Halioglobus japonicus: one gene and its partner. The protein of the gene in region 2 interacts with the protein of the main gene of each other region in a pairwise test. Links are inferred from orthologs where the notes say so. Each region holds a gene or a part of one and is shown on either strand. Other genes may lie near its edges. The genes, in order: pheT and secD.

What was found.
Region 1: the proteins of secD (region 2) and pheT interact in binary tests that used the Escherichia coli proteins (3 or more experiments, as listed by UniProt). The link is inferred for Halioglobus japonicus from one-to-one orthologs.

Annotation. Positions count from the first base shown.
Region 1 is NZ_CP019450.1:3,255,946-3,259,287, forward strand. Bases 291-3,314 are described here. They hold pheT (phenylalanine--tRNA ligase subunit beta), read right to left. Parts: upstream 2,979-3,314; coding sequence 603-2,978; downstream 291-602. Other genes in these bases: BST95_RS15355 (MerR family transcriptional regulator), read right to left, coding at 291-309; ihfA (integration host factor subunit alpha), read right to left, coding at 291-592; pheS (phenylalanine--tRNA ligase subunit alpha), read right to left, coding at 3,006-3,314. Outside these bases: more of BST95_RS15355, read right to left, coding at 1-290; more of ihfA, read right to left, coding at 284-290; more of pheS, read right to left, coding at 3,315-3,342.
Region 2 is NZ_CP019450.1:3,610,704-3,614,010, forward strand. What follows is about bases 175-3,163. They hold secD (protein translocase subunit SecD), read right to left. Parts: upstream 2,614-3,163; coding sequence 736-2,613; downstream 175-735. Other genes in these bases: secF (protein translocase subunit SecF), read right to left, coding at 175-734; purL (phosphoribosylformylglycinamidine synthase), read right to left, coding at 2,747-3,163. Also shown: more of secF, read right to left, coding at 1-174; more of purL, read right to left, coding at 3,164-3,307. UniProt on the Escherichia coli protein: Part of the Sec protein translocase complex. Interacts with the SecYEG preprotein conducting channel. SecDF uses the proton motive force (PMF) to complete protein translocation after the ATP-dependent function of SecA.

The DNA of each region.
Region 1 (3,342 bases), 350 kb from region 2 along the record:
GCGAATCACAGCCTGGATTTCGGGGCCGGCGGCACCGTCATCTTCGTCGGTCATGCGCTGACGGGCACCGCCAATGGTGTAGCCCTGATCGTACAACAGGCTGCGAATTTGGCGGATGGTGAGGACGTCGTCGCGCTGATAGTAGCGGCGGTTGCCGCGACGCTTGACGGGTTTCAGTTGCGGGAATTCCTGCTCCCAGTAACGCAGCACATGGGGTTTAACTGCGCAGAGTTCGCTTACTTCGCCAATGGTGAAGTAACGCTTCCCCGGGATCGCGGGCAATTCATGGTTGTTGCTCGGTTCCAGCATACTCTTCTACTCGGGCTTTCAGCTTTTGCCCAGGGCGGAAGGTAACAACGCGGCGAGCAGAGATGGGGATCTCCTCGCCGGTTTTGGGGTTGCGTCCGGGGCGCTGGCTCTTGTCGCGCAGGTCGAAGTTGCCGAAACCCGACAACTTCACCTGTTCGTTGTTTTCGAGGCACGCGCGGATTTCCTCGAAGAAGAGCTCAACAATCTCTTTGGCTTCCCGTTTGTTGAGCCCAAGCTCCTCAAACAGGCGTTCCGCCATTTCAGATTTTGTCAGCGCAGTCACGTTCCCTTACCTAGTTCCTAAGCTCGGCCTTATAATTTTTTTCCAGCGAATCAACCACTTGCTCTACCGCTAGATTCACGTCCTGGTCACTAAGAGTGCGCGAAGAATCCCGGAATGTCAAACCTAAAGCAAGACTTTTTCGTTTAGGATCAATGCCTTTGCCCTCATACACATCAAAGAGGGTTAAGTCTGTGAGGTAAGTGCCCGCTGACGCTCGAACATTTGCCAGGATGTCACAGGCTGGCACTTCCTTGTCCACCAGCACCGCCAGATCGCGGCGAACCTCGGGGAATTTGGACAGCTCGGTAAAGGCCGGGAGCTTCGACTCAAGCACCGCCGACAGGGTGATTTCGGCTACGTAGACGCTGCCGCTCACCCCCAGCTCCTTAGCCACGGATGGGTGCAGGGCACCGAGGAAACCAATGGCTTCGCCGCCGCGGCTGATCAGCGCTGTCTGGCCGGGGTGCAGCGCATCGCGCTGACCGGGAGCAAACGCGAAGGTGTTGGCGGCACGGGTCAGTGCCAGCAGGCCCTCGATATCCCCTTTGAGGTCGAAGAAGTCGACCGGGCGAGCCTTCTCGGCCCAACCCTCTTCCAGTTGATCGCCCGTGATCACTATGGCCAGGGTGGGCACCTGTACCAGGCCCTCGCTCCCGGGCAGGAAGCGCAGGCCAGTCTCGAACAGACGCACGCGGGGCTGTTGGCGCTTGGTATTGCGCGTCAACGCGGTCAGCAAACCAGGCAACAGACTGGTGCGCATCACCGCCATATCCGCCGAGATCGGGTTGGTCAAGGCCACAGGGTCCAGTGTGGGATCAAACAGCTGCTGTAACTTGGGATCGACAAAGCTGTAGGTAATCGCTTCCTGGTAGCCCGCCGCTGCCAGGTGCTGGCGCAGGCCACGAATACCGAGCTCAGTCTCCGTCTTTTCCGGCAAGATAAGATCGGCTTTGATGTGGCTGACCGGCAGGCGGTTGTAGCCGTACACGCGCGCCAGCTCTTCGAGCAGGTCGGCTTCAATGGCGATATCGAAACGCCAGCTGGGTACAGTGCAAGTCCAGCCATCTGCTGTCGTGGTAACGCCCAGCCCCAAGCCGGACAGAATCCGCTCGACCTCGGCACTGTCCATCTCAAAGCCCAGTACTTTCTTGATTCGGGCAGCGCGCAGGCTGACATCGGGACGCGTTGGCAGATGTTCCTCTCTAACGGCCTCACACAGCGGCCCAGCATCGCCGCCGACAATATCCAGCAGCAGTTGCGTGGCACGCTCCATAGCCGTGGCCTGCAACTTGAAATCAACCCCGCGCTCAAAGCGGTGCGAGGCGTCGGTGTGAAGGCCGTAATTGCGAGCCTTGCCCGCCATCAGCTCAGGCGTGAAGAAGGCCACTTCCAGGAACAGGTCGGTGGTGGCGTCTGACACGGCTGTGGCCTGGCCGCCCATAATTCCCGCCATGGCAACGGCTTTGTCGTGGTCGGCAATCACCAGGGTATCGTCGTTCAACTCAACAGTCTGGCCGTCGAGCAGCTCTAGCTCCTCGCCCTGCTCTGCCAGGCGCACGCGAATGCCGCCCGACAATTTGCTGTAGTCGAAGGCGTGCATGGGCTGGCCGAGTTCCATCATGACGTAGTTGGTCACATCCACCACCGCATCGATTGAGCGTAGACCCACCCGGCGCAGTTTCTCCTGCATCCACAGTGGGCTGGGTTTGCTCACGTCGATGCCGCGAATCACCCGGCTCACAAAGCGGGCGCAACGCTCAGGCGCCACCAGTTCTACCGGGAAGCTCTCCTGGTGACTGGCCGCTACGGCATTAATCTCGGGGGCGTTGACCGGCACATCGTTGAGCAGGCCCACTTCACGGGCAATGCCCGCCACGCCAAGGCAGTCGGCACGATTGGGGGTCAGGCCAATCTCGATCACCTGGTCGTCCAGACCGAGGTACTCGCGAATGTCGGTACCTACCGGCGCGTCCGCAGCGAGTTCCATCAGGCCATCGCTCTCGTCCGACAGGCCCAGTTCCTGCTCGGCGCAGAGCATCCCAAAGGATTCCACACCACGCAGCTTGGCTTTTTTGATCTTGAAGTTACCGGGCAAAACACCGCCGACCGCAGCCAGGGGCGCTTTCAGGCCGGCGCGTGCATTCGGTGCACCACACACGATCTGTACTGTTTCACCTCCGGCATTCACTTCACACACACGCAGCTTGTCTGCGTCAGGGTGTTGCTCCGCAGAGATAATTTCCGCGACGACTACGCCGGAAAAGTCACCGGCCACGGGGTCGATCGCGTCTACTTCCAGGCCCGCCATGGTAATTTGGTGGGCGAGGTCTTCGGTATTGATGGCAGGGCTGACCCATTCGCGCAGCCACTGTTCACTGATAATCACTTTTCACTTACTCCAGAATACGGTGGCTTAGAACTGCTCGAGGAATCGCAGATCGTTGTCGAAGAACAGGCGCAAATCGTTCACGCCATAGCGCAGCATGGCCAGGCGTTCCACGCCCATGCCGAAGGCGAAGCCGGAATACTTTTCCGGATCGATGTTGGAGTACTCCAGTACTTTCGGATGCACCATGCCGCAGCCCAGCACTTCCAGCCAGCCAGTATGGCTGCACACACGACAGCCTTCGCCGCCGCAGTTCACACACTGAATATCCACTTCCGCAGAGGGTTCAGTGAACGGGAAGAATGAGGGGCGGAAGCGCACTTCCAGGTCTTTTTCGAAGAACACCTGCAGGAAGCGCTCGATA
Region 2 (3,307 bases):
AGGGCCATCAGCACCATCATGGTGGTCAACGAGGTCACCAAGGTACGGCCCAGGGTTTCGGTGAGGGAGATATTGATGATCTCTTCCGAATCCGCCTTGCGCAGCTTGCGGAAGTTCTCGCGAATGCGGTCGGAGACAACAATGGTGTCGTTCAGGGAGTAACCGATTACCGCCAGCAATGCCGCCAGTACTGTGAGGTCGAACTCCATGCCCATGACCGAGAAGAAGCCCAGCACGATTAGTACGTCGTGAACCAGAGCCACTACCGCGCCGACAGCAAATTTGAACTGGAAGCGGAAGGCGATGTAGAGCATGACAAGGCCCAGAGCCAACAGCATAGCCAGGCCACCCTGCTCGCGGAGTTCGTCACCTACCTGCGGGCCCACAAACTCGATGCGGCGCAGCTCAACCGTGCCGTCGTAGGCCGCCTGCAGTTTGCCGAGCAGTTCGGCGCCCTGCTTATCCGAATAGCCCTGTGGCAGGCGGATGAGCACGTCTTTGTCGGTGCCGAAGCTGACTACCACCGCGCCGGCGAACCCTTGCGTTTCCAGGGTGTTGCGGATGGCAGTGAGGTCTGCGGTTTCGGAGTAATGCACTTCTACCAGCGTTCCGCCAGTGAAATCCAGGCCCCAGTTAAGCTGCTTGGTGGCCAGTGAACCAATGGCCGTGACCAGCAGTGCGATGGAGAACAGGATGGCCAGTTTGCGCTGGCCCATGAAATTAATGACCTTCATGTTATACGCCTCCCCCGATGGACAGCTTCTCGACACGGCGGCCGCCGTAAATCAGGTTGGTAATGGCGCGCGTACCCATGATCGCAGTGAACATGGAGGTCACAATACCCACAGACAGGGTCACCGCAAAGCCTTTCACAGGGCCGGTGCCCACGGCGTACAGAATGACGGCAACAATCAGGGTGGTGATATTGGCGTCAAGAATGGTGGAGACGGCACGCTCGTAACCGGCATGAATGGCCATTTGTGGCGATAGCCCATTTCTGAGCTCCTCGCGTATTCGCGAGAATATGAGCACGTTGGCGTCCACCGCCATACCAACCGTCAGCACGATACCGGCAATACCCGGCAGTGTGAGGGTGGCTCCAATAATGGACATAAAGGCGATGAGCAGCACCAGGTTCGCAGACAGGGCAATGACCGCCGCCACGCCGAATACACGGTAGTAGAGGATCATGAACACCACGACCAGGGCGAGACCAATCTGCACTGACTTCACGCCCAGGCGAATGTTCTCGGCACCCAGTGAGGGGCCAACGGTACGCTCTTCAACAAATGAAATAGGGGCCGCCAGTGCACCGGCGCGCAGCATCAGGGCCAGTTCGGCCGCTTCCATGGGGCTGTCCAGGCCTGTGATCTGGAACTGGGCACCCAGGGCGCTCTGAATAACCGGAGCGGTCAGCAGTTTCTTTTCATCATAGGGGGTTTTGATGGCAATTTCGGTGCCGTCTTCCTGCATCTCATAACGAGTGCGGTACTTGCGCTCGATAAACAGGACGCCCATGCGACGCTTGATATTGTTGCGCGTGGCCCGTGACATGGCCGTGCCGCCCTCGTTGTCGAGGCTGATCTGCACGTTGGGCATGCCGTTCTGGTCAAAGCTGGCCTGGGCATTGCTAACCCGCTCGCCGGTGAGAATTACGTCGCGCTCCAGCCATTCGCTCATACCGGCGCGATCGGCGCTGCGATATTCAAACCGCTGCTTGTCAGCTGCCGGCGCTTCCAGACGCGCCACCATGCGGAATTCCAGGTTGGCCACCTTGCCGAGAATACGCTTGGCTTCGGCGGTGTCCTGAATACCCGCCAACTCAACCACAATGCGGTTCTGGCCCTGGCGCTGTACCAGCGGCTCGGATACACCCAGCTCGTTCACACGATTGCGCAGGGTGGTGAGGTTCTGGCTGACCGCATAATCGGCAATTTCCTTGCGCGAGGCCTCGGTCATATTGGCGTAGAGATTCCAGCTGCCCTCTTCATCAACCCGGTCCAGCACCAGCTCGGGGTGGTTTTCGGCGATGACGGCGCGGGCCTGTTCACGCAGGCTCTCGCTCTTGAATTTGGTTTCCAGGCGGCCCTGCTGATCGAGGTTCACGTAGCCGCGGATGCGGTCTTCACGCAGAGCGCGTTTGGTGGCGTTGAGGTAGTACTCCATGCGCCGCTCGATCGCGGCATCGACATCCACTTCGAGCTTGAAGTGCACGCCACCACGCAGGTCGAGGCCGAGCTTGACCGGCTGCGCGCCGATATCGCTGAGCCACTGCGGCGTGGTTGGGGCCAGGTTCAACGCGACAATAAAGCCATCGCCCAATACCCGTGAAACCCGGGCCTGAGCCACGAGCTGCTCCTCGGCGTCGCGCAGCCGAACCAGACCGTTGCGCCCCTTGGGATCAATCAACTCGCCAAAATGCTCGATACCGGCTTCATCCAGAGCCGTGAGTGCGCGCCCCATGATGTCTTCATCCATCAATTGGGCACTGCTCTCGCCGGTAATCTGCAGCGCAGGGTCGGGCTTGTAGAGGTTGGGGGCTGCGTATACGAGGCCTAAACCGACCACGAACAGTACCAACAGGTATTTCCACAGGGGATATTTATTCAGCATGTATTCACTTCATGTGCCGGTTCAGCCGGCGAAAAAAGGCGACATTATATAGGTGTTAGGCCATCTGCCACAAAGGCCGTTATGGAGTCGATGGGGCGCCGGCCCGGGCTTCAAGGGCCGGCGAATGGGAAAATTACCCTAACCAGCGGCGCGCGTTGCGGAACAGACGCAGCCAGCCCGCGTCTTCACCCCAGCCCTCGGGCTCCCAGGAATACTGCACGGTGCGGAAAACCCGCTCCGGGTGCGGCATCATGATGGTGGCGCGGCCGTCTTCACTGGTCAGGCCGGTAATGCCATTGGGCGAGCCGTTGGGGTTGGCGGGATAGCGCTCGGCTACCGCCAGATCACCCTCGACATAACGCATGGCAATGGTGCCGCTGCTCTCACAGGTCGCCAGCGCGTTGGCGTCGGCAAATTCGGCGCGACCTTCGCCGTGGGCCACGGCAATCGGCATATGTGAACCGGCCATGCCGTCGAGCAGGATGGAGGGGCTCTCCTGGACCTGCACCAGCGCCAGGCGAGCCTCAAACTGCTCGGAGCGGTTGCGCACAAAGCGCGGCCAGTGCCCGGCACCCGGAATCAGGTCTTTCAGGGTAGAGACCATCTGGCAGCCGTTACACACCCCCAGCGTGAAGCTGTCGTCGCGATCGAAGAATGCGCTGAACTCTTCGCGCACCGCCTCGTTGAACAAAAT